Telluria mixta: one gene and its partners. Each later gene encodes a partner of the first gene's protein in a complex. Links are inferred from orthologs where the notes say so. Each region holds a gene or a part of one and is shown on either strand. Other genes may lie near its edges. The genes, in order: P0M04_RS32410, holA and P0M04_RS26775.

Evidence for each region.
Region 2: the proteins of P0M04_RS32410 (region 1) and holA are in contact, whole or in part, in a cryo-EM structure (PDB 8GIZ), measured with the Escherichia coli proteins. The link is inferred for Telluria mixta from one-to-one orthologs.
Region 3: the proteins of P0M04_RS32410 (region 1) and P0M04_RS26775 are in contact, whole or in part, in a cryo-EM structure (PDB 8GIZ), measured with the Escherichia coli proteins. The link is inferred for Telluria mixta from one-to-one orthologs.

What each region holds. Positions count from the first base shown.
Region 1 is NZ_CP119520.1:7,352,492-7,362,573, reverse strand. The notes cover bases 252-3,170. They hold P0M04_RS32410 (DNA polymerase III subunit gamma/tau), read left to right. Parts: upstream 252-604; coding sequence 605-2,737; downstream 2,738-3,170. Other genes in these bases: P0M04_RS32400 (YciI family protein), read left to right, coding at 3,147-3,170; P0M04_RS32405 (YbaB/EbfC family nucleoid-associated protein), read left to right, coding at 2,810-3,136; P0M04_RS32415 (hypothetical protein), read right to left, coding at 252-510. In the rest of the region: more of P0M04_RS32415, read right to left, coding at 1-251; more of P0M04_RS32400, read left to right, coding at 3,171-3,437; recombination mediator RecR, read left to right, coding at 3,461-4,051; P0M04_RS32390 (glycosyltransferase family 4 protein), read left to right, coding at 4,206-5,369; P0M04_RS32385 (polysaccharide deacetylase family protein), read left to right, coding at 5,356-6,591; P0M04_RS32380 (hypothetical protein), read right to left, coding at 6,485-6,763; P0M04_RS32375 (penicillin acylase family protein), read left to right, coding at 6,955-9,357; P0M04_RS32370 (putative bifunctional diguanylate cyclase/phosphodiesterase), read right to left, coding at 9,459-10,082. UniProt on the Escherichia coli protein: Part of the beta sliding clamp loading complex, which hydrolyzes ATP to load the beta clamp onto primed DNA to form the DNA replication pre-initiation complex.
Region 2 is NZ_CP119520.1:2,535,465-2,545,513, reverse strand. Bases 2,877-5,762 are described here. They hold holA (DNA polymerase III subunit delta), read right to left. Parts: upstream 4,885-5,762; coding sequence 3,868-4,884; downstream 2,877-3,867. Other genes in these bases: leuS (leucine--tRNA ligase), read right to left, coding at 5,425-5,762; P0M04_RS11310 (LPS-assembly lipoprotein LptE), read right to left, coding at 4,900-5,421; P0M04_RS11320 (glutamate-5-semialdehyde dehydrogenase), read right to left, coding at 2,877-3,845. Also shown: P0M04_RS11335 (multidrug effflux MFS transporter), read right to left, coding at 1-633; P0M04_RS11325 (CopD family protein), read right to left, coding at 1,928-2,341; more of P0M04_RS11320, read right to left, coding at 2,580-2,876; more of leuS, read right to left, coding at 5,763-8,070; P0M04_RS11300 (barstar family protein), read right to left, coding at 8,131-8,457; dapB (4-hydroxy-tetrahydrodipicolinate reductase), read right to left, coding at 8,642-9,451; P0M04_RS11290 (outer membrane protein assembly factor BamE), read right to left, coding at 9,453-10,049. UniProt on the Escherichia coli protein: Part of the beta sliding clamp loading complex, which hydrolyzes ATP to load the beta clamp onto primed DNA to form the DNA replication pre-initiation complex.
Region 3 is NZ_CP119520.1:6,067,030-6,077,127, reverse strand. The notes cover bases 3,245-6,179. They hold P0M04_RS26775 (DNA polymerase III subunit delta'), read left to right. Parts: upstream 3,245-4,166; coding sequence 4,167-5,192; downstream 5,193-6,179. Other genes in these bases: P0M04_RS26765 (GNAT family N-acetyltransferase), read left to right, coding at 5,633-6,151; P0M04_RS26770 (PilZ domain-containing protein), read left to right, coding at 5,215-5,616; tmk (dTMP kinase), read left to right, coding at 3,538-4,164; mltG (endolytic transglycosylase MltG), read left to right, coding at 3,245-3,522. In the rest of the region: P0M04_RS26805 (glycosyl hydrolase family 18 protein), read right to left, coding at 1-239; P0M04_RS26800 (NRDE family protein), read right to left, coding at 326-1,084; P0M04_RS26795 (DUF4936 family protein), read right to left, coding at 1,075-1,353; CAF17-like 4Fe-4S cluster assembly/insertion protein YgfZ, read right to left, coding at 1,359-2,417; more of mltG, read left to right, coding at 2,521-3,244; P0M04_RS26760 (TatD family hydrolase), read left to right, coding at 6,285-7,067; P0M04_RS26755 (ankyrin repeat domain-containing protein), read left to right, coding at 7,071-7,721; P0M04_RS26750 (diguanylate cyclase domain-containing protein), read right to left, coding at 7,705-9,045; P0M04_RS26745 (class I SAM-dependent methyltransferase), read left to right, coding at 9,242-10,098. UniProt on the Escherichia coli protein: Part of the beta sliding clamp loading complex, which hydrolyzes ATP to load the beta clamp onto primed DNA to form the DNA replication pre-initiation complex.

The DNA of each region.
Region 1 (10,082 bases):
CACCGACTTCATCGTGGGCACGAACAGGCTCAGCGCGCCGGCCACCTTGCCGATCGCGGCATTGGTCTGGGGAATGGCGCCCATCACGCTTGCGTAGCGCCACTGTGTCGTCTCGGGCAGAACTGCGCCGAGGTCGAAGCCCATGCGCATCTTTTCGCCCTTGGGCAGGCTCGTCCAGATCTGCGCGTCGTGTGCCATCCACTGCGGATTCAGCGCCATGCGAGCGCGACCGCCGGCATCGAGCGGCAGCGGCGTGCGGCTGGCGCCATCGACGACGACGAGGCCCGCATCCAGCGGCGAGATCGCCTTGTTCACCGGCACCAGCTTCGCGTACAGGATGACCTTGTCGCGTTCGGCTTGGGGCAGGGCGTCGAACTTGTCGAGCTTGATGACGTCGACCAGCTTGCGGTACGGGAGCCATTCGCGTTCGGCGGCATGGCCCGGCAGCGCGAGCAGCAGGGAAGTGAACAGGGAAGTGGTAAGCAGCGGGATGCGCAACGAGTTTTTCATTTTTCCTAATTGAAAGAAAAATATCAGTGTAGGGGAATTCCCGATGAGCGTCTAATGTTGCCGCGCCTCGCCCGGTCTACGGTAAAATCTCGGTATGTCCTATCAAGTCCTCGCCCGCAAATACCGTCCCCGGAACTTCGAAACGCTGGTTGGCCAGGAGCACGTCGTCCGTGCGCTGACCCATGCCTTGCGTACCGGACGGCTGCACCACGCCTATCTGTTCACCGGCACGCGCGGGGTGGGCAAGACCACGCTGTCGCGCATCCTGGCCAAGTCGCTCAACTGCGTCGGGCCGGACGGCAACGGATCGATCACGGCCGAGCCGTGCGGCCAGTGCGAGCCGTGCCGCGCGATCGACGCCGGCCGCTTCGTCGACTACGTCGAGATGGACGCCGCGTCGAACCGCGGTGTCGACGAGATGGCCCAGCTGCTGGAGCAGGCGGTCTACGCGCCGAGCAATGCGCGCTTCAAGGTCTATATGATCGACGAGGTGCACATGCTCACGAACCACGCCTTCAACGCGATGCTGAAGACGCTGGAAGAACCGCCCGAGCACGTGAAATTCATCCTCGCGACGACGGACCCGCAAAAGATTCCCGTGACCGTGCTGTCGCGCTGCCTGCAGTTCAACCTGAAGCAGATGCCGCCTGGCCACATCGTGGGCCACCTGGAAAACATCCTCGGCCAGGAAGGCGTGACGTTCGAGCAGCCCGCCCTGCGCCTGCTCGCGCAGGGCGCGCACGGTTCGATGCGCGACGCGCTGTCGCTGACCGACCAGGCCATCGCCTATGCGGCCGGCGCCGTCACGCTCGACGCCGTGCAGGGCATGCTGGGTGCGCTCGACCAGTCCTATCTGGTCCGCCTGCTCGACGCGCTCGCGAACCAGGACGGCGCCGACCTGATGGCCGTCGCCGATGAAATGGCCAGCCGCAGCCTGTCGTACAACGGCGCGCTGCAGGACCTCGGCACCCTGCTGCACCGGATCGCGCTGGCGCAGACCGTGCCGGCCGCGCTGCCGGACGACCTGCCGGAACTGGTCGACATCCAGCGTCTCGCCACGCAATTCGATCCGCAGGAAGTGCAGCTGTATTACCAGATCGCCGTGATCGGCCGCAACGAGATCGGCCTCGCGCCGGACGAGTACGCGGGCTTCACGATGACCCTGCTGCGCATGCTGGCGTTCCGCCCGGGACAGGGCGGCGCCGAGCAGGCGGCGTCGCCCGCACCGGCCGCGCTGGCGCGCACGATGCCGCAGGCGGCACCGGCGCGTCCCGCGGCAGCGGCAGCCTCCGCTGCGCCGGCCGCCGCGGCGCGTCCGGCCGGCCCGGCTGCTTCCGCGGCACCCGCGCCCGCGCCGGCGGCAGCGCCGTCCGCACAAGGCGCCGGCCGCGCCATGACGTCGGCCCGTGCGGCCCTCGATGCCGCGCTGGAAGCGGCGCGCGCCGGTTCCCGCATGGGAGGCGTGCCACGGCGTCCGGCACCGGCTGCGGAACCGCCGGCTGCCGCCGCGCCTGCTCCGGCCGCTGCGCCTTCCGCGCCCGCCGCGCCGGCCCCGTGGGACCAGGGCGCGCCGAACGGCGCCGCCGCTGCCGCCGCACGGACGCAGCCCCAGTCCGCCGCCCAGCCGCAGCCGGCGATGATGCGCCAGCCCGCGCAGGGACAGGCCGAACAGGCAGTCGCCGACGACGAGCCGCCGGCCTGGGTCACCGAGTTTTCCGACGACAGTGCCTTGGCGATGGAAGCCCCGGCGGTGCAGGCGCCTCCGGTGCCGGCCCGTGCCGCGGCACCTTCCGCGCCGCCGTACGCCTACGTCATCACGCCCGTGCCGGCCATCGACTGGGACGGCAACTGGCCGGCGCTCGCGGCCTCGCTGCCGCTGCGCGGCGTGGCCCAGCAGCTGGCCTTCCAGACCGAGCTGATCGAGTGCGTGGCGGATGGCGCCGCCGCGACGTTCCGTCTGCGCGTCCCGGTCGACACGCTGCGCGCCAGCGGTAACAGCGAAAAGCTGTGCGCTGCCCTGCAGGAATGCTTCCCGGCCGTGCGCGTGAACGTCGAGACCGAGATCGCGCCGACCTGGTACACGGCCAGCGCCGAGGCCAAGGCGCGGCGCGAGCGCCTGCAGCGCGAAGCCGAGGCCACCGTCGATGCCGATCCGTTCGTGCAAAACATGGTGAGCACGTTCGACGCGTTCGTCGTGCCCGGTTCCATGCGGCCGATCGCGTCCTGAGCCGGCCCCGCGCCGGCGCCGGTATAAACTGTATAAACGATTTACCCATCCGACTTTTTTGGAGAACACATCATGATGAAAAACCAGCTCGCAGGCCTGATGAAGCAGGCGCAGGCCATGCAGGACAACATGAAGAAGGCGCAGGAGCAGCTGGCTCTGATCGAAGTCGAAGGGCAGTCGGGTGCCGGCCTCGTGAAGGTCGTCATGACGTGCAAGAACGACGTCAAGCGCGTGTCGATCGACCCGTCGCTGCTGGGCGACGACCGCGACATGCTGGAAGACCTGGTCGCCGCCGCGTTCAACGACGCCGTGCGCAAGGCCGAAACCACCGCCCAGGAAAAGATGAGCGGCCTGACCGCCGGCCTGCCGCTGCCGCCGGGCTTCAAGATGCCGTTCTGATGCTCATTTTATGTTCATCGTTACACTCACCTACACGGCGCCGCTCGAGCGCATCGATGCCTACCTCCCGGCGCACCGCGCCTGGCTGCAAGAGCACACTGCGCGCGGGCTGTTCCTGATGGCGGGCCGCAAGGAGCCGCGCGACGGCGGCATCCTCATCGCCCATGCGGCCGACCGCGCCGAGCTCGACGCTGCGCTGCGCGACGATCCGTTCGCGCAGGCCGGCCTGGCGACCTACGCCGTCACCGAGTTCGTTCCCACCATGACCGCCGAGGCATTGTCCGCCTGGCGCGCACAGTAAGCACTGGCGGAGGCGAGTCCATTATGTCCAAATCGCTCGACTTCCTTACCGAGGCCTTGCGCCGCCTGCCGGGCGTCGGGCCGAAGTCGGCGCAGCGCATGGCCTTCCACCTGCTGCAGCATGACCGCGAAGGTGCGGCCATGCTGTCGCGTGCGCTGTACCAGGCCGTCGATGCGGTGCATCACTGCGCCATGTGCAATACCTTCTCTGAAACCGAGGTGTGTGACCTGTGCGCCGACGAGCAGCGCGACCGGACACTTCTGTGCATCGTCGAGACGCCGGCCGACCAGATGATGATCGAGCAGACCCTGACGTACAAGGGCCTGTACTTCGTGCTGATGGGCCGGTTGTCGCCGCTGGACGGCATCGGTCCCAAGGACCTGCACCTGGAAAAGCTGATCGGTCGAGCCGGCGACGGCGGGGTCAAGGAAGTCGTGCTCGCCACCAATTTCACCAACGAGGGCGAAGCGACCGCCCACTACATCAGCGAGATGCTGAAGGCGCGCGGACTCAAGGTCAGTCGCCTCGCGCGCGGCGTTCCCGTCGGGGGCGAGCTCGAGTACGTGGACGCGGGCACCATCGCGCGCGCCATGCTCGACAGGCGCAGTGCATAATGGGCCTCCCCAAAACGGGGAGCCCTTACATGGTCGCGCGACAATGACGGCATCGTAGCGGCTCCCGGCAGCAGGCGGTGTTCGCTTGACAGTGCGCAAACCCGCTGCACCGTCTACGCTGCTATCGTGGGGATACTTTGACCGGACCCCAAGCATGCATCTCGTCGACATCACGATGTTCTACGCGGCCGAAGGAGGCGGCGTCAGCACCTATCTGAATGCCAAGGCCCATTGGCTGGCACGACGCAGCCGCGTGCAGCACACGATCATGAGCTCCAACGTGGAGACGTGCGATGACACGGTGCCCGCGCTCGTCAAGATACCGTCCGCCGGCCTGCCGGGTTTTCACGGCTTCCGCATGCCGTTGTCCGTCGAAGGCCCGGCCCGCCTGCTGGAATCCGTCCGGCCCGACGTCGTCGAGGCGGGCGATGCGGGCCACTGCGCCTGGGCCGCGCTGCGCATGCGCAAGCGCTACGACATCCCGGCCGTCGCCTTCTACCATTCCGACCTGCCGCGCCTCGTGCAGCCGCGCTTCGGCCGCTGGATCGCGCGCGGCACCTGCCGCTACCTCGCCAACCTGTACCGCCAGTTCGACCTCGTGCTGGCACCCAGCCGCATCATGGTGCAGCAGCTGGAGGCGATCGGCGTCTCCGGCGCCGTGCACCAGCCGCTCGGCATCGACAGCAGCGTGTTCCGGCCGCAGCGCCGCGACGAGACCCTGCGCGAACACCTGGGCCTTGCCCCGGAGACGCGCCTGCTCGTCTATGCGGGCCGCTTCACGCCGGAAAAGAAGCTGCACGTCCTTATCGAAGCCGTGCGCAAGCTGGGCGACCCGTACCACCTGATCCTCGTGGGCGGCGGCGGCGTGCTGCCGTTTTGCGACCGCGTCACGCATATCCCGTTCCGGCGCGACCAGCGCCAGCTGGCCAGCCTGCTGGCCAGCTGCGACGTGCTCGTGCATCCGGGCGATTGCGAAACGTTCGGCCTGATCGTGCTGGAAGCGATGGCATGCGGCCTGCCCGTCGTGGCCACAAACAAGGGCGGCGTGGCCGAGCTGGTCGACACGGAGACAGGTATCTTGGCCGAGCCGAACCACGTCGACAGCCTGGCCGGCGCGATCGAAGCCATCTACCAGCGCGACCTCGTCCGCATGGGGCAGGCGGCACGGCGCAGGGCCGTCGAACGCTACGACTGGAACGAGATCCTGCCGCAGGTGATTGGCCGCTACCAAGGCTTGCTGAACGGGTATCCGCACGCGGCCGACGACATCGCCATCGAGCTGATCCATGAACGGGAGCGCATCCGTGTCACAGACTGAATGGTCCCCTGACGAGCACATGCTGTGCGTCTCGATCCACGACGTGGCGCCGGCTACATGGAGCGATTGCCTGCGCCTCGTGGAGGCCGTGCGCGCCGTGGCGGACATCCCGCTGACCTGGCTCGTCGTCCCGCATTACCACTTCCGGCCCGAGCAGTCCCTCGCGATGGAAGCTTGCCTGAACGTGGCGCTGGAGCGCGGCGACGAGCTGGCGCTGCACGGCTACAGCCATCTCGACACGGAGGCGGGCAGCGGCGGCCTGCGCGCGCGCTTCCTGCGCAACGTGTACACGCGGAGCGAGGGCGAATTCGCGGCACTGACGGAGTCGGAAGCGCGGCGGCGCCTGGAGCTCGGCCTCGACTGGTTCGCGGCGCGCGGCTGGACGCCCACCGGCTTCGTCCCGCCGGCCTGGCTGCTGGGCGAGGGCGCCTGGCGGGCCTTGCGCGATGCGCCATTCGCGTACACGACCACGTTCAGCCATTTCCATTGTCTGCCGGGGGCGGGCGAGCGTCGCCCGGTCGCGCGACCGCATTGTCAGCAGGCATTGCACGACACCGGCGGGCGGCCGGGGTATCGCGGCGATGCCAGCGCGAGCATCCAGGGCGGCAGCGGGGCTGTCCAGACCGGCAGGGGCAACCAGTCTGTCCGAGGCCCCGGCAACACGCAGTTCGACGCGCGCAATTGGACAGGTGCGAACGGCACGGACCTGCGTCACGATGTACCCGGCCGCGCTGATGCGGCGCCGCTGCCAGATCTGGCGCAAGATCGGCCGCAAGATCTGCCGGAAGACAACCCGAACCCGGTCATCGCTCCCGCGACGTCCACGCTATTCACGCAAAACAACCGCCACGGCACGCACGCGATCCTGTCGCCGTCGCTCGTGTACGCGGCACGCAACCGCGGCGGGCGCATCCTGTCGCCGCGCATCGCGGACGCCACGGCGTCCGTGCTGGCGCGTTCGCCGCTCGTGCGCTTCAGCCTGCATCCGCCGGATGCGCGCTATCCGGAACTGGTCCGTCACATCCAGCGGACACTGGAGCGCCTGCTGGAAAGTCGCGAGGCGGTGACGAAAGCCGAGTTCGCGCGCCGTGTCACTCAGCGCCTCAACCCGCGCTTCACCAGTACGGATCCCACCAGCCACCCCGCCAGTAACCCGGACCCCAGCCATAGTAGCCCGCAGGCGGTCCATAGCGTTGCTGATCGTACTTCGCACCCAGGCTGATCACGCAACTGCGCCACGCATCCGTCTGCGCTGCGTAGCCCAGCCGGACGCAGGCCGGTCCGTAGATCGCCATCATCCGCTCGACGTCGGCCTGGGCCTGGGCCGCGCGCTCCTGCGGCGTCGTGCACGCGGCCAGCGCCAGCACCAACCCAATACTTAGCACCCGAATCATGGTGCCTCCTGAATCCAACACTCGCCAACACGCGCGTCCTGCGCGCCTTCTCACAGCTTAGAAGCCAGCGCGAGCCTCCGAGAGAGCCTGCTCAATCGCGCGCAGGGAACCATCGCGGGTAAGGGTTGTCACGTACTCGCCCGCACGTGCAATTTCTGGCAAGATGCGCCTTTTCCAAAGGGATGAGCGAGATGCGACAACGTGGATGGCGGAAGTGGGGACGGCGGGTTGCGGTCGGGGCCGTCGTGCTGCCGGTGCTCGTCGCGGGCGGCGCCTGGATGACCTTGCGCGCGAGCCTGCCCGAGCTCGACGGCCAGCATCGCTCGCCGCTGCTGTCGGCGTCCGTGACGGTGGAGCGCGATGCGAACGGCGTGCCGACCATCAGCGGGGCGAACCGGCTCGACGTCGCCTATGCCACCGGCTTCGTGCATGGCCAGGAGCGCTTCTTCCAGATGGATCTGCTGCGCCGCAGTGCCGCCGGCGAACTGGCGGAGCTGTTCGGGGCCAAGGCGCTGCCGCTCGACCGCGCGCACCGCCTGCACCGCTTCCGCGCCCGCGCCGAACAGGTCGTGCAGCGCATGACGCCGGCCGAGCGTACGTTCCTGGACCGCTACGCTGCCGGCGTCAACGACGGCCTGAACGGCCTGCGTGCGCGCCCGTTCGAATACCTGCTGAGCCGTGCGGCGCCGCGTCCGTGGACGCCGGCCGATTCGCTGCTGGCGGTCTGGGCCATGTATTTCGATTTGCAGGGCAACCAGGAACCGCGCGAACTGGCGCGGGGGTGGCTCGCGGCGCACCTCGATCCGGCCCAGCTGGCCTTCCTGCTGCCCGAAGCGACCCGCTGGGATACGCCGATGGATGCCGACGGCGTCGCGCTGGCGCCGGCCCCGATTCCGGCCACGGCGCCGGCCTGGTGGGGCCGCAAGGAAAGCGTCCCCGCGCGCCAGGTGGCGGGCATGGCGTTCACCGATTCCGTCGGCAGCAACAACTACGCCATCGCCGGGACGCGTACGACGAACGGCGCCGCCATCGTCTCCGACGACATGCACCTGGGCCTGCAACTGCCGAACACGTGGTATCGCCTCGCGCTGCGCTTCCCGGACGCGCAGGGGCAACCGCGCCGCGTCGTCGGCGTGAGCCTGCCGGGGACGCCGCCGGCCGTCATCGTCGGCAGCAATGGCCATGTCGCGTGGGCGTTCACGAACAGCTATGCGGACACGCTCGACCTCGTGCGCCTCGGCCTTGACGCCGCCCATCCCGGCCAGGTGCGCACGACGAATGGCTGGGAGACGCCCGTCGCGCACACGGAAACGCTGCTCGTGAAGGGTGAAGCGGCGCAGACGATGACCGTGCTCGAGACGAGCCTCGGTCCGGTCCGTACCGTCGACGGCGTCCAGTACGCGGTGCACTGGGTCGCGCACGACCCCGGCGCGCTCAACCTGAACCACCTGAAGCTGGAAGCGTCGACGAACCTCGACGAAGCGCTCGCCGCGGCGGCCAGCGACGGCATCCCGGCGCAGAACGTCGTCCTCGGCGACGACCGCGGCGGCATCGCCTGGACCATCGCCGGCGCGCTGCCGCAGCGCGCGCAGGGCGGCTCCAAGGTGTCGTTCCCGCTCGCGTCCGACGGTGCCGTGCCCACGTGGACCGGACTGCTCGCGCCGCCGCAGCATCCGCGCGTCGTCAATCCTCCCGGCGGGCAGCTGGTGACGGCAAACAGCCGCCAGCTCGCGGGCGGGGACGCCGGCATCATCGGCGACGGCGGCTTCGACCTGGGGGCGCGCGCGCACCAGTTGAGCGGCACCGTGCACCAGCTCGGCGACAGGACGGACGTGCCGGCCGCGTTCCAGGCGTCGCTCGACGACCGCGCACCGTTCATCGCCGGCTGGCGCGAGCGTGCCCTGGCCGCGCTGGACGCCCGCGCGCTGGACCAGCATCCGGAGCGCGCCGAGTTTCGCCGCCTGCTGGAGCAAAGCTGGGACGGCCGCGCGAGCACGACGTCCGTCGGCTATCGCCTGGCGCGCCAGTTCATGTGGTCGCTGCATGACCTGCTGTTCGCCGGCGTCGATGCGGAGCTGGCGAAACTCGATCCGAAGGCCAGCATCGTGGTCGCGACGTCGCGCTGGCCGGACATCGTCGCGCGCCTGCTGGACGCGCGTCCGGCCGCGTGGCTGCCGGCCGGCTATGCGAGCTGGCAAGACCTGCAACTGGCGGCCATCGACCGCGCCATCGCGGACCTGAAGGAAGACGGCACGCCGCTCGCGCAGGCCACCTGGGGCCGGCGCAACACGGCGACGATCGCGCACCCGTTCACGATTGCGGTGCCGGCACTGCGCCGCTGGCTCAGCGTGCCGCCGGACCAGCTGCCGGGCGACGCCAACATGCCGCGCGTGGCGGGGCCGAAGTTCGGGCAATCGGAGCGCCTGACGGTGGCGCCGGGGCGCGAGGAAGAGGGGCTGTTCGACATGCCCGGCGGGCAGAGCGGGCATCCGCTGTCGCCGTACTTTTTAAAAGGGCACGAGGATTGGGTGCGCGGGAAGCCGGTGCCGTTGTTGCCGGGGGCGGTGGTGCACACGTTGAAATTCACGAACTAAATCAACGTCGTTCCCGCGCAGGCGGGAACCCAAGTTCAGCGTTTTGGCGGCGCAAGATTGGGCCCCCGCCTTCGCGGGGGCGACGGTGTTTCAGTGTGCCGTCAGCGCACCGCCATCGGCACCCACAATTTCTGCAGCATGCCGGTCACCGCCTCCGGCGGCGCCGGCCGCCCGAGATAAAAGCCCTGCACGAGATCGCAGCCGTATTCTTCCAGCAGCACGAGCTGTTCTCCCGTCTCGACGCCTTCCGCCACGACGATCATCTTGAGACCGTGCGCCATCGCGATAATGGCGCGCGTGATCGCGGCATTCTCGGAATCCTGCGGCAGGCCGCTGATGAAGCTGCGGTCGATCTTCAGGGCGCGCACGTCGAAGCGCTTCAGGTAGTTCATCGACGAATAGCCGGTGCCGAAGTCGTCGATCGACAGGTACACACCGATGCCGCGCAGCTGTTCCAGCGTGGCCAGCGTGGCCTTCGCGTCGTCCATCAGCGTGCCTTCCGTCAGCTCCAGTTCGAGCAGGCGCGGGTCGAGGCCAGTGTCGTGCAAGGCTGACAGCACGATCTGCGACAGGTTCTCGTCCTTGAACTGCTTGGCCGACAGGTTCACGGCGATGCGCACGGGACGACGCGAGAATTTCTGCCACTGGCGCGCCTGGTTGCAGGCGGTACGCAGCACCCATTCGCCGATCGGCACGATCAGGCCCGTTTCCTCGGCCAGCGGGAT
Region 2 (10,049 bases), 4.8 Mb from region 1 along the record:
CGTCTCCGGCAGGTGCTGCCAGCACACCCACCACAGCACGACGGAAAAGGCCAGCAGGCCGAGGAAGATCGAACGCCAGTCGAACGCGGCCACCACCCAGCCGCCCAGCACGGGCGCGATGGCCGGCGCGATCGAGAAGATCATCGTCACCATTGACAGCAGCCGCGCGGCCGGCGCATCCGAATACAGGTCACGGATGATCGCCCGGCCCACGACGACGCCGGCGCCGGCCGAGACGCCCTGCATGATGCGGAAGATCCACAGGTAGTGCACGGAATGCGCGGACGCGCAGCCGAGCGTGCCGACCGCGAACACGATCAATCCGACGAGGACCACGTTGCGCCGCCCGAACGCGTCCGACAGCGCGCCATGCCACAGCGACATCCCGGCGAAGGCCAGCATGTACGCCGTCAGCGTCTGCTGCACTTCCAGCCCGGTCGCGTTCAGCGACGCCTGGATGGCCGGGAACGCGGGCAGGTAGGCGTCGACCGAGAACGGCCCCAGCATCGACAGCGCGGCCAGCAGCGTGGCGAGGCCGCCGGCCGAGAGCATCGCGATCTTGTGCGGTGCCGGCAGCGGGATCGGGGTGACGGGGTCTTTCGGTAGATTGTCCGGTTCGGGTTCGGGCAGCATCGTTATTCTTCTTTCGGTTTTGCCGCGTCGCGGCGATTGAAGCCGGCCACCATGTCGAAGCGGAACAGGCGGCATTCGAGGGCGCCGTTGAAGAACGGGGTCTTGCGCGATTCCTTCAGGCGCAGCATCTTCGGCAGGCCCAGGTCGGCCGTGAACAGGTACACCGTCCAGCCGGCGAAGCGCTGCTTTAGGGTGGCGGAGAGCTGCTGGTAGAAGCCGACGGCCATCTCGTCCTGCGGAATGGTGGAGTCGCCGCGCACGCCGATCCGCTCGCCGTACGGGGATTGGTCACCAGGAGGCCTGGCTCGCTGGTGGGCGGCTGCACCTGCTGCGCCTCGATCTGCTTCAGCGGCACCTCGAACAGGATGCCGGCCGAGCGCAGGTTATGGCGCGTCATCGCGACCATGTCGCCGGAGATGTCGGAGCCGAAAATGGTTGGCGTCTCCGGCAGCGGGTTCGGCTTGATCGCCGTCTTCATCTCCTGCCAGGCCTTGGTATTGAAGTTCCTGAATTTCTCGAACGCGAAGCGGCGGCGCGCGCCGGGCGGGATGCCCTGCACCATCTGCGCGGCCTCGATCAGGATCGTGCCCGAGCCGCACATCGGATCGAACAGCGTCATGCCCGGCTTCCAGCCCGCCACGCGCAGCAGGCCGGCGGCGAGGTTTTCGCGCAGCGGCGCGTCGCCCGTCTCCTCGCGCCAGCCGCGCTTGAACAGCGCTTCGCCGGACGTGTCGAGGTAGATCGTGAAGTTGCGCTGGTCGAGGAAGCCCATGATGCGCATGTCCGGCGTGCGCGTGTTGACGGACGGGCGGCGGCCGAACTGGTCGCGGAAGCGGTCGCAGACGGCGTCCTTGATCTTCAGCGTGGTGAACTCGAGGCTCGTCAGCGGCGACTTGATTGCGGTGATGTCGACGCGGATCGTGTGGTCGACGCTGAACCAGTCTTCCCACGGCTGTTCGAGCACGAGGTCGTAGATGTCGTTTTCGTTGGCGTAGGTGCGGTTGGCGATGCGCAGCAGCACGCGCGACGCGATTCGCGAATGCAGGTTGATGCGGTACGCGTCGGCGTCCGTGCCCGAGCAGTGCACGCCGCCCGGCACCTGGTTGTGCACCTTCAGCGACGTGCTGCCGGTGGTTTGTGCGATCTCGGCCAGCTCGTCGGCCAGTGCCTGTTCCATGCCGCGCGGGCAGGGGCAGAAATAAGAAGTCATGGGGGTACCCTTTATCCGTTGGTTAAAAACGAAGCGGCCGGGGATGTAGGCCCGGCCGCCAATCAAACTTGTTGAATCTTCAGGTCAGAACGGCTTTACGACGACCAGGATTACGATGGCCAGCAGCAGCAGAACCGGAACCTCGTTGAACACGCGGAACCACTTATGGCTGCGCGTATTGACGCCGCGTTCGAATTTTTTCAGCAGCGAACCACACGCATGATGGTAGCCGATCACGAGGATCACGAGCGCCAGTTTTGCATGCAGCCAGCCGCCCTTGATGCCGAAGCCCAGCCACAGCCACAGGCCCAGCAACAGCGCCGGCACCATCAGGATCGTCGTGAAGCGGTACAGGCGGCGGCCCATGCCGAGCAGGCGCTCGACTACTGCAGGGTTGCTTTCCTGGGCCAGGTTCACGTAGATGCGCGGCAGGTAGAACAGGCCGGCGAACCACGAGGCGACGAAGACGATGTGCAGCGCTTTGATCCAGAGGTACATGCAATTCCTTTATTCAAGAGCTCCAATTCGGGGTCGTAGCACGTTTTCGCAAAAATTCGGGGTCAGAGCACTTTTTAGTGCAATGGCTCTTGAGAATCAACGGGCGCCAAGAGATCGACAAAGTCCCTCTGCCCCGCCTCGCGGATGCAGGCTGCCGCAATTAGAGGCACGTAGGAACAATTGTCCTCAAATGTGCTCTGACCCCGAATTTTCCGAAAAATGTGCTCTGACCCCGAATTTATTTGCGCACTTCGCCGTGGCCAAAGACCACGTATTTCAGCGACGTCAGGCCTTCCAGCCCAACCGGCCCGCGCGCATGCAGCTTGTCGTTCGAGATGCCGATCTCCGCACCCAGGCCATATTCGAAGCCGTCGGCGAAGCGCGTCGACGCGTTGATCATCACCGAGGCCGAATCCACCTCGCGCAGGAAGCGCATCGCGTCCGTGTAATCCTCGGTAACGATGGCGTCGGTGTGCTTCGACGAATACGTGTTGATATGCTCGATGGCCGCGTCGATGCCGTCCACGATCTTCACGGCGAGGATCGGCGCCAGGTATTCCGTGCTCCAGTCCTCTTCCGTCGCGGGCGTCAAATGCGGATAGCCCTGCAGGATCGCCAGCGCTTCCGGATCCGCGCGCAGTTCCACTTCCTTCGTCGCGTACAGCTCGGCCAGTTGCGGCAGCACGGTCGGCGCGATGGCGCGGGCGACGAGCAGCGTCTCCATCGTGTTGCACGTGCCGTAGCGGTGCGTTTTCGCGTTCATCGCGATCGGCAGCGCCTTGGCGATGTCCGCTTTCGCGTCGATGTAGACGTGGCAGATGCCGTCCAGGTGCTTGATCATCGGGACGGTGGCTTCCTTCATCAGGCGCGCGATCAGGCCCTTGCCGCCGCGCGGGACAATCACGTCCACGAATTCCGGCATCGTGATCAGGGCGCCGACGGCGGCGCGGTCCGTCGTCTCGACGACCTGCACGCCGTGCTCCGGCAGGCCGGCGCCGCGCAGGCCTTCGGCCACCAGCGCGGCCAGCGCGCGGTTGCAGTGGATGGCTTCCGAGCCGCCGCGCAGGATGGCGGCATTGCCGCTCTTGATACACAGGCCGGCCGCGTCGACGGTCACGTTCGGGCGCGCTTCGTAGATGATGCCGATCACGCCCAGCGGTACGCGCATGCGGCCCACCTGGATGCCCGTCGGGCGGAATTTCAGGTCGGTGATTTCGCCGATCGGATCGGGCAGCGCGACGATCTGGCGCAGGCCGTCGACCATCGTGGCGATCGCCTTGTCGGACAGCGCGAGGCGGTCCAGCAGCGCCGGTTCCAGGCCGGCGGCGGCCGCCGCTTCCATGTCGCGCGCGTTGGCGGCGCGCAGCTGGTCGGCGTCGCGCTCGATGGCGGCGGCGATCAGGAGCAAGGCCTGGTTGCGGGTGGCGCTGTCTGCGCGCGCCATGCCGCGCGAGGCCGCGCGCGCCTGGCGGCCGATTGTTTGCATGTACTCGGTGATGTCCATCGTGCTTCTTCCAGTGAATTCGTTATGTCGATGCGACTTTCAACGCCAGCTGCAGCATCGCATCCCACGCATCGCCCGCGAACTGCTTCGCGCGCAGGCCCTTGACCATCTTGTCGACCTGCGCCGCCTGCTGCAGCGCCGTTTCCAGGGTCGGCAGCGAAATCCTGCGCAGCGCCGGTTCCATCATGCGCTCGCGCGGGCCCCAGATGCGATATTCCTTCAGCAGGGCCCCCAGCGGGCGTCCCTGCGCCATCCCTGCCTTTAATTTTAGCAGCGTGCGGATTTCTTCGGAGACGGCCCATAAAACCAGCGGCAACGCCTCGCCCTCGCCTTTCAGCCCTTCCAGCATGCGCACGAGGCGGGCCGGGTCGCCGGCCAGCATCGCTTCCGACAATTTGAAGACGTCGTAGCGCGCCACGTTCAGCACGGCGTCATGCACCTGCTCGTATGTGAGCTTGCCCGGCTCGTACAGCAGGCCGAGCTTCTGGATTTCCTGGTGCGCCGCCAGCAGGTTGCCCTCGACGCGGTCGGCGATGAAGTCCAGGCTCTGGCGGTCCGCGCTCTGGTTCTGGCTTGATAAGCGCATGCCGATCCAGCCCGGCAGCTGCGCCCGTTCCACGTTCGGAATCTCGACGTAGACCGCCGCCTGCTGCAGCGCCGCCACCCACGACGCCTTGGCCGTCTGCCAGTCCAGCTTCGGCAGGGTGACCAGGGTGAGGTTGTCGGGATTCAGGTCTTTCGCATAGTTCTGCAGGGCCGCGCTGCCGTCCTTGCCCGGCTTGCCGCCGGGGATGCGCAGCTCGATCAGCTTCTTGTCGCCGAACAGCGACATGGCCTGGTTGGCGGCCAGCAGCTCGCCCCATTTGAAGTTGCGCTCGACCGTGAGCACGTCGCGCTCGGAATACCCTTGCGCGCGCGCGGCACGGCGGATCTTGTCCGCCGCTTCCAGCGCGAGCAGGTGCTCGTCGCTCGTGATCACGTACAGGGGCGCGAGCCCCTTGGCGAGGTGCCCGTCGAGCGCCTCAGGCCGCAACTGCATGGTGTTCCTTTTTAGTTAAGTCGCTGGTTTGATCGACGCGAGGCGGCGGATGATCTGCTGCACGAGGTCCGCCTGCATGTCGCGGTACAGCAGCGCTTCTTCCGATTCCTTGGCCAGCACCTGGGTCTCGTCGAACGCCATGTTCCGGCGCAGCGAGATCTGCGTGGGCGGCACCAGTTCCGCGCCCTTCGCGTCGCGCACGGTGAACGACATCGTGTACGTCAGCAGGTATTCGCGCACGCGGCCCAGGCTGTTCAGCGACAGGATGGACTTGTTGCGCGACTCGCCCAGCAGCACGAACTGCGCCTCGGCATCCGTCGCCTTGTCGGCGATGACCACCTGGTCGGACGCGCGCAGGTTGCGCTTGAGTTCCGTGCCCAGCGCGGACGTGTCCGGGAAGCCGAGATAGATGCTGTGGAACGGCATCGTGTAGCTGCCGTTCGAACCGCGCAGCTGGAAGCCGCAGCCTGTGGTGACACTTGCCACCAGCAGGGCCGCGACCGCGCGCACCGCCAACTTCCGGGTCAGGGCGCGCATGGCTTACACCACGATGTTGATCAGTTTGCCGGGGACGACGATGACCTTCTTCGGCGTGCCTTCGACGAACTTCTGCGCCGCTTCCGACGCCAGCGCGGCGGCTTCGATGGCGGCCTTGTCGGCTTCCTTCGGCACCTTCACCGAACCGCGCAGCTTGCCGTTCACCTGGATCATCAGCTCGACCTCGGCCTGTTCCAGCGCGGCCGGATCCACTTCCGGCCAGGCCACGTTCAGGATGTCGCCGTACTTGCCGGCGTAGCCGAGTTCCTGCCACAGCGCGTGCGTGATGTGCGGCGCGACCGGGTTCAGCATGCGCAGGAAGATCGACAGGCCTTCCGTGATCACGGCGTCGCTTGCAGCGCCTTCCGCCAGCTTCGCCGACTCCAAGGTATTGAGCATCTTCATGCAGGCCGAGACGACCGTGTTGTACTGGATGCGCTTGAAGTCGTAGTCGGCCTGCTGCAGCACCTTGTGCACTTCGCGGCGCAGCGTCTTCTGCGATTCGTCGAGCGTCCCTGCCTGCTGGCCGGCCAGTGCGGCGGCCACGCGCTCGCGCTGGGCATAAGCGAATGCCCAGACGCGGCGCAGGAAACGGCTCGCGCCTTCCACGCCCGATTCCGACCATTCCAGGGTCTGCTCCGGCGGCGCGGCGAACATCGTGAACAGGCGGGCGGTATCCGCGCCGTACTGCTCGATCTGCGCCTGCGGGTCGATGCCGTTGTTCTTCGACTTCGACATCTTCTCGGTGCCGCCGATGACGACCGGCTGGCCGTCTTCCTTCAGCACCGCCGATTGCGGACGGCCGCGCTCATCGAACGTCAGGCTCACGTCGGCCGGGTTGTACCAGGTCTTCTTGCCGGATTCCTCTTCGCGATAATAGGTCTCGTTCAGCACCATGCCCTGCGTGAGCAGGTTGACGAACGGCTCGTCGAATTTCACGAGGCCGAAGTCGCGCATGACCTTCGTCCAGAAGCGCGCGTACAGCAGGTGCAGCACGGCGTGTTCGATGCCGCCGATGTACTGGTCCATCGGCATCCAGTAATCGTTGCGGGCCGGGTCGACCATCGCGTCGTTCGAACCCGGCGACGTATAGCGCATGTAGTACCAGGACGAGTCGATGAACGTGTCCATCGTGTCCGTCTCGCGGCGTGCCGGCGCGCCGCAGCACGGGCAGTCGACCTTCAGGAACGCTTCGTGTTTCTTCAGCGGGTTGCCGGAACCGTCCGGGACGCAGTCTTCCGGCAGCACGACCGGCAGGTCCTTCTCGGGGACCGGCACCGTGCCGCACTTCTCGCAGTGGATCATCGGGATCGGCGTGCCCCAGTAGCGCTGGCGCGAGATGCCCCAGTCGCGCAGGCGGAACGTGACCTTCTTGTCGCCCAGCTCCAGGTTCGCGAGGTCGCCCGCGACGGCGTTGACGGCCGCCGTGTAATCCAGGCCGTCGTACTTGCCCGAGTTGATGACGACGCCGCGTTCCTTGTCGCCGTACCACTCCTGCCAGCCGTCCAGCGAGAACGTCTCGCCTTCCACGGCCACCACCTGCTTGATCGGCAGGTCGTATTTTTTCGCGAAGCCGAAGTCGCGCTCGTCGTGGGCCGGCACGCCCATCACGGCGCCGTCGCCGTAGGTGATCAGCACGTAGTTGCCGACCCAGACCGGCACCTGCTCGCCGGAGATCGGATGCGTCACGAACAGGCCGGTCGGCATGCCCTTCTTTTCCATCGTCGCCATGTCGGCTTCGATGACGGAACCCTGCTTGCACTCGGCGATGAACGCCTGCAGTTCCGGATTGTCCTTGGCCGCGTGCTGGGCCAATGCGTGTTCCGGCGCGACGGCGCAGAAAGTCACGCCCATGATCGTATCGGCACGCGTCGTGAAGACGTACAGCTTGCCCTCGTTGATGAGCTCACCCTGCTCGTCCATGATCACGTGCGGGAATGCGAAGCGCACGCCGGTCGACTTGCCGATCCAGTTGGCCTGCATGATGCGCACGCGCTCCGGCCACCCCGGCAGCTTGTGTTCGACGTGGTCCAGCAGTTCGTCGGCGTAGTCCGTGATGCGCACGTAGTACATCGGGATCTCGCGCTTTTCGACGGTCGCGCCCGAGCGCCAGCCCTTGCCGTCGATGACCTGCTCGTTCGCGAGCACGGTCTGGTCGACCGGGTCCCAGTTCACGGTGCCGGTCTTCTGGTAGATGATGCCCTTCTCGAGCATCTTGAGGAACATCCACTGGTTCCACTTGTAGTAGTCCGGCTTGCAGGCGGTCATCTCACGCGACCAGTCGATCGCGAGACCCATCGACTCCATCTGGCCGCGCATGTGGGCGATGTTCGAATAGGTCCACTGGGCCGGCGGCACGTTGTTCGCCATCGCCGCGTTCTCGGCGGGCATGCCGAAGGCGTCCCAGCCCATCGGCATCAGCACGTTGTAGCCGTTCATCCGCAGGTAGCGGTACATCACGTCATTGATCGTATAGTTGCGCACGTGACCCATGTGCAGCTTGCCCGACGGATAGGGCAGCATCGAGCAGGCGTAATACTTGCCTTTCGGGAAACGCGGGTCGTTCTCGACGGCTTTATACGCGTCGATCGACTTCCAGTAGGCCTGCGCGGCCTGTTCGACTTCGGCTGGACTATATTTTTCTTGCATGATGTTCTGCAGACTGAAAGAGGTGAGCAGAACATTATATCGTGTCACATGACAAGCGACCTATCGCAGTTCGAGCTCCAGCGCCGCCTTCTCGCCATAGTCCTCGTAGCGCTCGTTGATGCCGATAATGCAAAAGGCCATCTCTTCCAGCACGTCCGGCGCCCGTTCGCGCAGGGCCTCCGAGTGCGTCACGACGATGTGCAGCACCTCGTCCTTCTTCAGGCGGACGCTGCTCATGCCGTCTTCGTCGCGCAGATAGCTCAGGCAATCGACCCAGGAATCCATCGTGTGCGGGTACGAATCGGGAAAGCCGAACGCACGCTGGCTCTCGACGTGAAAGCTTTCCGCATCGGTGATCGCGGCGCCGTTGAGCTCGACGGTGGCCATGGAAAGTCTCCTGTTAGGTAACGTAAAACAACGTCGCCCCTGCGGAGGCAGGGGCCCAAGTTCTGCAGGCGTTGTCGATCCGCGTACGAAATTGGGTTCCCGCCTTCGCGGGAACGACGGAGATATATGCCAGTATGCCAGCAGATCGCCGGCAAAGCCGTCCAGTTCGGCGGGCGTGTGCGGGTCAGGCCTTGAGGCCGAGGACGTCCTGCATGTCGTACAGACCCGTTGCCTTGTCGGCAATATACCGCGCGGCGCGCAGCGAGCCCTGGGCGTAGCTGACGCGGCTGCTGGATTTGTGGCTGATCTCGATGCGCTCGCCGATACCGGCGAACAGCACGGTGTGGTCGCCCACGATGTCGCCGCCGCGCACGGTGGCGAAGCCGATCGTCGACGGGTCGCGCTCGCCCGTCACGCCTTCGCGGCCGTAGACGGCACATTCCTTCAGGTCGCGGCCGAGGGCGTCGGCGATCACTTCGCCCATCTTGAGCGCGGTGCCGGACGGGGCATCGACCTTGTGGCGGTGGTGGGCTTCGACGATCTCGATGTCATAGCCCTCGGAGAAATTCTTGGCCGCCATTTCCAGCAGCTTCAACGTGACGTTCACGCCGATGCTCATGTTCGGGGCGAACACGATCGCGGTCTTTTCGGCGGCGGCGCGGATGGCGGCCTTGCCGGCGTCATCGAAACCGGTGGTGCCGATGATCATCTTGATGCCGTGCGCGGCGCAGTATTCCAGGTGGTGCAACGTGCCTTCCGGGCGCGTGAAATCGATCAGGAAGTCGGCGTCCGCCAGGCCCTTGGCCAGGTCGGACTGGATCACGACACCGGTCAACTGGCCGGAAAACGCGCCGGCGTCCGAATTGATGAACGGGTTGCCTTCGCGGTCGAGGGCGCCGGCCAGGACGGCGTCCGGTGCGGCGGCGATGGCTTCGATCAGCATGCGGCCCATGCGGCCGCTCGCGCCGGCAACGGCGATTTTCAGTTGGGTCATATTATTGTCCTCCGCCGCCTTTCGCAGCCTCGTCGCGCTTGCGCTTGAGCTCGTCCAGCGATTCCTGCTCGGTCTTGGTTTCGTATTTCGAGATGCCGATCAGGCGATTGATGTATTCGCGTTCCGTCGGCAGGTTGCCGCCGTCGAAGTGGTCGACCTTGTCGTCCTTGAAGTAGACGGTGACGCGGCTGGTGGTCAGCTCGCCGTTGCCGCGCGCAAGGTAGAACGGGTAATCCCAGCGGTCCTTGTGGAAGGCGTCCTGCAGCAGCGGGGTGCCGAGAATGAATTTCACCTGGTCGCGGGTCTGGCCGACCTTCAGCTGGTTCAGCATTTCCTGCGACACGAAATTGCCCTGCTGGATGTCCGGGCGGTACGGCGAGAAGATCCAGAGGAATTTCTGCAGCTGGGTGACGGTCGTCGTCTGCGCGCCCGAATTCGCGATTGCCGCCGACTTGCCGGCATCGGCGGCGACCGCGGCGGGGGCGGTGCTCACCGGCTCGGCCGGCTTGGTCTGGTTACGCCAGGCCGCGCAGCCGGACAGCGCCAGCGTCATGCAGGCGAGGCCGGCCACGAGCGCTGCCCGTGCGTGGGAACGATG
Region 3 (10,098 bases), 1.3 Mb from region 1 along the record:
CCCAGGACGATCTCGCCCGGCTGGCCCGACTTGCCGCCGCCCGGGCCGATGCGGGCGAACACGAAGTGCGTCAGCGCCGTCATGTCGACGTGCTCGGGTTTCTGGTAGTCGGCGTTGTCCCAGAAATAGCCGCCGTAATAGCCCGTGACCCACTTCGGCTGCGTGCCCGGGGTGGTTGCCATCGCCGGCAGCGCTGCCATCAGCGTCAGTCCGGCCAATACCTTGATTGCCTTGCGCATTCTCTGCTCCTTTTGTTGTTACTGTAAGGCAACAAGGTTAGCAGTGCGCTGCGGAAATTCCTGCCCCCACGGGAGGGGCCATCAAATCAGGCTGCGGCCTGGTCGCAAGGTTTCAGGATGCGTTCGTGCAGCTCCGGCTCGTCGTCGCCATACAGCTTGACGACGGTCGACGTGCGGGTGCCGTAGCCCGGGATCTCGATGCAGACGGCGGACAGCTGGCGTTCCAGGTCGAGCGGGACGCCCGTGTCGGGCAGGCGCATGTCCGGGGCGCGGGTCGTATCGGCCAGCATTTCGAAATACGCTTCTTCCGGCGCGCCCTGCAGCAGCAGGCTGGCGAACGTCGCCTTGGTGCGCACGACCTTGGGCCAGGGCGCATCCAGCAGGCCGTTCGAGACGCCGTAGATGCCCGGCTCCAGCGCCTTGCCGTTGCGCGGGTCGTCCCCGGCATGGTTCGAGAACCAGTACATGCCGGCGGCATCGCCGAGGATCAGGTTGAAGCCGTTGAAGGCATCCGCACCGGGCGCGATGCGGGCGAGGTACGCCTCCGCCTCCTCGTCGCCCTTGAGGAAATCGGCGACGAGGGCGCCGCGCGTGGGCGCGTCCGTGCGCCAGTCGCTGGGGGCGCGGATGTTGGTGAGGGCGGCGAATTTCGGACCGTTCGGACCATCCTTCGTCACACCCATCCAGCTGCCGCCGCCGCGCAGGTCGCGGCCCGCGATGATGTTGGGTGCGTCCGGCCAAGGGCCGGCCGGGGTGGCGGGACGATCATAGTATTCGTCGCGGTTGGCGCAGGCGACCAGCGGCAGGCCCGGGATCACGCGCCAGGCAAAAACGATCAGGCACATGTTGGGAGATCCATGAAGATTTCGGCGCGGCGGGGACCCTCGATGAGGGATGCCAGGCCGGCACTGCGGGCCGCGTCTTCGAGCCGCGCGGGAAAGGCATCGTCCACGCCCGGATACACTTCCATCCAGGTCTGCAGGCCGGCGCTGGCTTCGGGCCGACGCTTCAACTGCGCCGGCACGCCGACGCTGTCCTGCAGCGCGCGCACGCGCGGCGCCAGCGCGGCGGCGTCAAGCTCGCGCACCTTGTAATAGACGTACAGGTCGATCATGAGCGTCAAACGTCAAGCGCGTCGAGCGCGTACGGCAGCGGCAGGAAATCCAGCTTCGTGCCCCCGGCCGAGCCGTGGCGCACGTCGCCGTCCAGTGCCGCGAGCTTGATCTCGACGAGGGCATCGGCCCCGCCCGCGCCGTTCGGCGCCGCGTTGACGATCATGCCCGACGGCTGGTCCGGGTCGGTGACGGAATAGACTTCGTCGCCGGGACGCGCGGCCGCGTCAGGCAGTGTGGCGAGCGCCGTGCGCCGTTTCAGCTTGCCGAGGTACTGGCTGCGGGCGACGATTTCCTGGCCCGGGTAGCAGCCCTTTTTGAAATTGACGCCGCCGAGCAGCTCGTAGTTGACCATCTGCGGCACGAACTGTTCCTGCGTGCCGGGGCCGATCTGCGGGACGCCGGCGTGGATGGCCGCCAGTTGCCAGGCTGCGTTGCCGCCCAGCGCGAGCGCGTCCTTCCACGCGGACAGCGCGGCGATGGCATTATCGGCCGTGGTCAGCCACAGGTAGCGCGGCTGGTTGAACGCGTCGGCGAGACGGATCACGGTGCCGGCGTCGCCGTCGATCTTCGCGTAGGGAGCGTCGGGCAGGGTGCCGACGCGCTCGCGCAGCGCATCGGCCGCCGCCGCGCCGCCCAGGCCGAGGACGGCCGCGCGGGCCGGTTCGTCGGTGGCGTCGCGCAGCTTCGCTTTCGCGCGCAGCACGAACATCGTCAGGCGCTTCTGCAGCGGCGCCTGGATGGCGCGCGGCAGTTGCAGGTAAATACTCTCCGCATCGCGCCACATCAGGAACGTGGCCTGCAGGCGGCCCTTCGGCGTGCAATAGCCGGCGAGACGCGCTTCGGAGGTGCCGAGGTGCTCCACGTCGTTGGTGAGCTGGTTGTGGAGGAAACTGGCGGCGTCGTCGCCGGCGATGCCAATCAGGCCCAGGTCGGTGACGGAGGCGACGATACCGCGTTCGAGGTCGGCGGTAGTGAGCACGCGGCCGAAGTCCTCGACTTGCGTCGGGCTATCGGGATGAAAGCGGGCGCCCAGGGTGGCGAGGTGTTCGATCCAATGGTTCATACACGAATTATTTCCGGTTTGGCTGTATCGGCTTTATGATTACGGCCTCATTATAAGTTCGCCTTCGAAAATGCGCCGACGACGGCAAAAAACCAGGTCCAGCATGGCATTCATAAAAAAACTCATCGTCACAGGCGTCATCGTGGCCGTCGGTGCCGGCGCCGGCTTCCAGTGGTGGAGCAAGCAGCCGATCACGCCGGGCAACGCGGCCGTCATCCCGTTCGCCATCGCGCAGGGCAGCGGTGTCGCGGGCGCCGCGCAGCAGATGGCGACGGCCGGCGTGCCCGTCAACCCGTTCCTGTTCGGGGTGCTGGCGCGCGTCACCGGCAAGGCCGGCCAGATCAAGGCCGGCAGCTACGAGCTGAAGCCGGATACGTCCCCGCGCCGCCTCCTCACGCAGCTCGTGCGCGGCGAGTTCGCGCAGGAATCGCTGACGATCATCGAGGGCTGGACGTTCCGCCAGATGCGGCAGGCCATCGATGCGGCGCCGAACCTGAAACACGAGACCGCGAAACTGTCCGACCAGGAGTTGCTGGCGAAGATCGCGCCGGACTACAAGGCACCGGAAGGCCTGTTCTTCCCCGATACGTATCTGTTCGCGAAGAACGCGAGCGACCTGTCGATCTACCGGCAGGCACACGAGATGATGATGAAGCGCCTGAAGGCCGCGTGGGAAAAACGCGATCCGGGCCTGCCGTACACGGAGCCCTACCAGGCCTTGATCATGGCCTCGCTGGTGGAAAAGGAAACGGGCCAGAAGAGCGAACGCGGGATGATCGCGGGCGTCTTCGTGAACCGCCTGAAGGCCGGCATGCTGCTGCAGACCGACCCCACCGTCATCTACGGCATGGGCGATAAATATGACGGCAAGATCCGCAAAAAGGATCTCGAGACGGACACCCCGTACAATACCTATACGCGCGCCGGTTTGCCGCCGACGCCGATCGCGCTGCCGGGCGTGCAATCGCTCGCCGCCGCGACGGCGCCCGCGAAGACGGAAGCCCTGTACTTCGTGTCGCGCGGCGATGGCACCAGCCACTTCTCGGTCAACCTGAATGAGCACAACAAGGCCGTGAACCAGTACCAGCGCAACCAGTCGCAGTAATTACGAATGAATCCAATGAACCAGAACGATGCCACCCGCGGGCGCTTCATCACCTTCGAAGGCATCGACGGCGCCGGCAAGTCGACGCACATCGGCTACGTCACCTCGCTGCTGAAGGGCGCGGGCAAGCGGGTCGTGTCGACGCGCGAGCCGGGCGGCACGCCGCTCGGCGAAAAGCTGCGCGACCTCGTGCTGCACGAAAAGATGCACCTCGAGACGGAAGCCCTCATCATGTTCGCCAGCCGGCGCGAACACGTGGCGCAAGTCGTCGAACCGGCCATCGCGCGCGGCGACTGGGTCTTGTCCGACCGCTTCACGGATGCCAGCTTCGCCTACCAGGGCGGCGGACGCGGTCTCGATCGTGCCAAGCTGGACGCGCTGGAACAATGGGTGCATCCGCACCTGCAGCCGGACCTGACCCTGCTGTTCGACGTCCCGCTGGACGTGGCGAAAGCCCGCCTGTCCGCCTCGCGCACGCTCGACAAGTTCGAGATGGAACAGGCCGATTTCTTTGCGCGCGTGCGGGGCGAATACCTGCGCCGCGCGGCCGAATCGCAGGGCCGCATCGTCGTCATCGATTCGACGAAGACCATCGACGAGGTGCGCGCCGCGCTGCAGGCCGCGCTGGAGACCTGGCTGTGAGCATGTACCCGTGGCAAGAAGACGCGTGGACGCGGCTGCAGGCGATGCGCGTGCGGCTGCCGCACGCCATCCTCTTCTACGGCCCGTCCGGCATCGGCAAGGCCGATTTTATTGAAGCGTTCGCGCAGGCGCTGCTGTGCGAAAACGTGAGGCCCGACGGCCACGCGTGCGGCGCATGCGCGTCGTGCGGCTGGTTTGTCCAGGGCAATCACCCCGACTACCGCCGCGTGCGGCCGGAAGCGATGGAGGACGAAGCGCCCGCTGCCGAGGGCGACGAGGCGCCGGCGGAAGAGAAAAAAACGAAGTCGAAGACGGCGTCGAAAGAGATCAAGATCGAGCAGGTGCGCGCACTGGCCGATTTCATGAACATCTCGACACACCGCCAGGGCCTGCGCGTCGTCGTGCTGTATCCGGCCGAGGCGCTGAACATGCCGGCGTCGAACGCGCTGCTCAAGACGCTCGAGGAACCGCCGCCAGGGACCGTGTTCCTGCTGGCATCGAACGGGCTGGACCGGCTGCTGCCGACCATCCTGTCGCGCTGCCGCAAGTTCGCCTTGCCGATGCCGGACCACGCCCAGGCGTTGGCCTGGCTGGGGGCGCAGGGCGTCACCGATGCGGACGGCTGGCTGCGCGAACAGGGCGGTGCACCGCTCGCGGCGCTGGCCCAGGCCGAGACGGGCAGCCGCGATGAGCTCGACAGCCTGCTGCAGGTGCTCGCGCAACCGAGCGTGGATGCGGCGTTGCGCAGTGCTGACAAATTGAGCAAGGCGCCGCTGGCGTCGCTCGTCGCGTGGCAGCAGCGGTGGCTGTATGACGTGTTTTCGTACAAGCTGTCCGGAGTGATCCGGTATTATCCGAGATATCAGCGGGAACTCGCGGCGTTGGCTGGGCGCGTGCACGTGGCTAACCTGCTGCAGGCGATCAAGTCCACGAACGAACGCCGCGCCGTGGCCGATCACCCCCTGTCTCCGAAACTGTTTGTCGAAGACATGTTGCTTGATTACACTGCCCGCTGCGGTCCTCAGTGACCTGATCGATGAAAGGAAGATGATGAGCGTATCTCCGAACGGTCCGATCAGCGGCCTGCCCGCGGATCCGAACGCGCCCCAGCCGGTGCGGCCGTCCGTATTGTCGCTCGCCATCAAGGAAAAAGCCGCCCTGTACGCGGCCTACATGCCGTTCCTGAAGAATGGCGGCATGTTCGTGCCGACCAACAAGCCGTACAAGATCGGCGACGAGATCTATCTGATCCTGTCGCTGATGGACGACCCGAACAAATACCCGATCGCCGGCAAGGTCGCGTGGATCACGCCGGCCGGTGCGAACAACAACAAGGCGCAAGGCATTGGCGTGCACTTCCCGGCCGACGAGACCGGGCAGCGTGCCCGCCTGCGCATCGAAGAAATCCTTGGCGCCGCGCTGCGTTCGTCACGCGCCACCCATACCCTGTAATTTTTTTGGCTTCACCATGCCGTCCTACGTACACCGCCTCGCCCGCATCGAAGACCTGCCCGTCATCGTCGACATCTACAACTCCACCATCGCGTCGCGCGAAGTCACGGCGGACACCGAACCCGTCACCGTGCAATCGCGCGAAGGCTGGTTCAACGACCACACGCCGGAACGCCGTCCGCTATGGGTGATCCATGACGCGGCCGATGCGTCCGACAGCCCGGCCGTGATCGGCTGGTGCTCGTATTCGAATTTCTACGGCCGTCCGGCATACTCGGGCACGGCCGAGCTGTCGATCTATATCGCGGAAGCATGGCGCGGCAAGGGTGTCGGTCGGTACTGCCTGGAACAGGCGATGGCGTTCGCGCCGAATGTGAACGTGCATACCTTGCTCGGGTTTATCTTCGGGCACAACGCGCCGAGCCTCGGACTGTTCCGCAAATACGGGTTCGATACGTGGGCACATTTCCCGCGCGTGGCGAACCTGGATGGCATCGAGCGGGACCTGATCATCCTGGGCAAGCGCGTGGCCTGAGACCCCAAGACCGTCGCCCCTGCGAAGGCAGGGGCCCAATTTTACGTAGCGTTGACGCGAGGAAATGGGGTTCCCGCCTACGCGGGAACGACGGTGGGCGGCGAGCCGATGGCGCCTCGCGTACAATATCGGGATGTATATCGATTCCCACTGCCACATCAATTTCCCGGAACTGGCCGCCCGGATGCCGGAGATCCTGGCCAAGATGGCCGAGAACAAGGTCTCGCACGCGCTGTGCGTCTCCGTCGACCTGCCGGAGTTCCCCAGCGTGCTCGCGCTGGCCGAGCAATATCCGCACATTTATGCCTCCGTCGGCGTGCATCCCGATTACGAGGACACGCCCGAGCCTACCGTCGCGCAGCTGGTCGAGCTGGCGGATCACCCGAAGGTCATCGCGATCGGCGAGACGGGGCTCGATTATTACCGGCTGGAAGGCGACCTCGAGTGGCAGCGCGAGCGTTTCCGCACGCACATCCGCGCATCGCGCGAGACGCGCAAACCCCTGATCATCCACACGCGTTCGGCCAGCGAAGACACGATCCGCATCATGCGCGAAGAAGGCGCGGGCACGGACAAGGGCGGCGTCGCGGGCGTCATGCACTGCTTCACGGAGTCGCTGGAAGTGGCCCAGGCCGCCATCGGGATGGGCTTCTATATTTCGTTCTCGGGCATCGTGACGTTCAAGAGCGCGAAGGACCTGCAGGCGGTGGCGAAGGCGGTGCCGCTCGACCGTATCCTCATCGAGACGGATTCGCCTTACCTCGCGCCCGTGCCGTTCCGCGGCAAGATGAACGAGCCGGGCTATGTGGCGCACGTGGCGGAGTACATCGCCACGTTGAAGGATGTCCCGTTGCGCGAGATCGCCGACCGCACCACCGAGAATTTCTTCAACCTGTTCAAGGCCGCGAGGACCTGACCCATGACCCTTCTTCGAGCTATCCTGCTTGCCGCCACGCTGGCGGCGCCCGCCCTGGCGCTGGCCGACCAGACGAGCGACTTTTTCCGTGCGGTGCAGATGGACGATGCCGGCACGGTGCGTTCGTTGCTGGGCAAGGTCGATCCGAACCAGCCCAATCCCGTCGGTGGCGAGCCTGCCCTCGTGCTGGCCGTGCGCGAAGGCGCGATGCAGGTGGTCGACGCGCTGCTGCGCAACCCCGGCACGAACGTCGACGCGCCTGCGCTGAACGGCAACACGGCGCTGATGATGGCCGCGTACAAGCACAACAAGCCGGCAGCGGAAGCCCTCATCGCGAAAGGCGCGGCCGTGAACCGTCCCGGCTGGACGCCGCTGCACTACGCGGCCGCCAGCGGCGATAACGACATCGCGCGCCTGCTGCTGGCGCACGGCGCGCGCATCGATGCGCAGTCGCCGCCGGCCAGCGGCAAGTTCACGCCGCTGATGATGGCGGCGCGCGAGGGCCACGATGACACGGCCGTGTTCCTGCTCGGCCAGGGCGCGGATCCGCAACTGAAGAATGGGGAAGGCCTGACGGCGGCCGGGATCGCGCGCAAGGCCGATCACGCCGGCATTGCCGAGGCGCTCGACAGGAAGGTCAAGTCTGCCCGCTGAGCGGGCCGGTCTCGCTTTCCCCGCACTTGTGGGCGCGCTTCCTGGTGTACATGTGCGCGTCCGCATGCATCAGCAGGGTCTCGACCTGGTCCGCATGATCCGGGAACAGGCCGATCCCGATGCTGACCCCGATGCGCAGCGGCGCGCACTGCGTCGGCACGGGCCGCACGAGCGCGGCGCAGATCTTGTCGGCGCAGTGTTCGGCGTCCTCGGGCGCCTGCAGGTCTTCCAGCAGCAGCACGAATTCGTCGCCGCCCAGGCGCGCCACCGTGTCCGACTCGCGCGCGCATTCCACCAGCCGGGCCGCGACCTCCCGTAACAGCGCGTCGCCGGCCGCATGGCCGTAGCGATCGTTGACCAGCTTGAAATCGTTCACGTCCACGTACAGCAGCCCGAGCCGCGAGTGACAGCGCCGCGCCCGCGCGACGGCCGTGCGGATGCGGTCGAAGAACAGCCGGCGGTTCGGCAGGCCCGTCAGTTCGTCGAGGCAGGCGGACCGCATCAGGTCGTCGTGCAGGCGCTTGCGCTCCAGCGCCAGCCCGACCTGGGCCGCGACGAAGCGCAGCAGGCCGCGGTCGGCCGGCGAGTAGCCCGTGCCGGCATGGTCGCGCAGCAGCAGCGCGCCGATCGTACCGGCCGGGCCGCCCAGTTCGATCATGAGCCAGGTATTCAGCCGCCCCGCGCCAACGTGGCGGACGGCGTCCGGCGCGATACTGTCCGGCGTCGTCGCCGTGGCGCGCCAGCGCGCGAGGCAGGCGCGCGACGGCAGGCGCGTTTGCGGGTCGTGGTCGCGCTGGTAGACCACCTTGAAACCGTGCTGCGGGGTCGGGTCGCTCACGACGACCATGCCCGGGGCGCCCACGAGGCGGTCGAGGATGGCGTGGATCTCGCCGCACAGTCCGGCCAGGTCGCCCGTATGATAGACGGCTTCGGAAATCGCATACGTCGCCGCCTGGCGCCGCTCGGCGCGCTTGCGGGCGCTGATGTCGCGCGCGACGCCCAGGCGCAGGCCGTGGTCCGCGATCCAGCGGGCCGACCACATCACGTCGACGCGGCGCCCGTCCTTGTGCAGGTAGCGGTTCTCGAAGCCGACGCGTTCCTGGCCGGCCAGCACGCGCGCGCTTTCCATGCACGTGATGGCGCGGTCTTCGGGAACGACGAAATCGAGCATGTATTGGCCGATCAGCTCGGTGGGGCGGTAGCCGAGCATGCGCTCGCAGCCGGCGCTGACGTCCACGATGATGCCACGCCGGTCCACCAGGAAAACGACGTCCAGGAGCAGGTCGGCGATGTTCGCCGAGAGGGAACGGATCGAATGTACCATGGCGGCCCGAAAACGGTGGCGGCGGATGGGAAAATACTAACATTCCCGTATGGAAAAAGGTCAATGTATTTATGCACCATCGGCCAGCTGTTCCATCGATCCGACAAACTGGCCGGCAAATCCCCGTCAGATCGGCGCATCAGTTGCTTATAAGCATGGACATAATGCAGACAAGATCTCCCACACAGAGGAACCCATGCTCAACGAACGCGAAATCGAAAGCTGCTATCTGGGGCAGTTTATTCCGGTCCACTACCATCACAACATGCTGATGGACCATAACCGCATGCACAGCTTCAAGTCCGCGATCTACCACGCCGTCAAGCCGGGCATGAAGGTCCTCGAACTCGGGGGAGGCACGGGTGTGCTGTCGTACTTCGCCGCCCAGAACGCGGCGCAGGTCTATTGCGTCGAGTTCAACCCGGATATGGTGCGCGAGGCGCGCCGCTTCCTCGCCATGAACCCGAACGGCCACAAAGTCGAGGTGGTGCATGCGGATGCGTTCGAATACCTGCCGCCGGAGCCCGTCGACCTCGTCATCTGCGAAATGATCCACGTCGGCATGCTGCGCGAGAAGCAGGTCGAGGTGATCGAATCGTTCAAGCGCCGCTACCTGGCGCGCTTCGGCGGCCCGCTGCCGATCTTCATGCCGGAAGCCGTCATCATGGCCGCGCAGCCGCTGCAGCTCGAATACGATTTCGAGGGCTTCTATGCCCCGATCGTGCAATTCCAGCCGACCAACGTGATCTATCCGGGCACCATCGAACTGGCGCAGCCGGGCGTGTATTCGATCATGGATTTCAGCCAGCCCGTCGGCGACGCGATCGCGTGGGAAGGCCAGTTCCGCATGGAGCAGGGCGGCCGCCTGAATGCGCTGCGCTTCATCACCAAGAATGTCCTGTCCATCGTCGAGGAGCGTGGTACGACGATCGACTGGCTGAACCACTACATGATGCTGCCGCTGGCCACGCCGCTCGACGTGCAGCCGGGCGACATCGTGCAGGTCGGCTTTGCCTACCGCGCGGGCGGTTCGATTCCGTCGCTGGAAGCGTC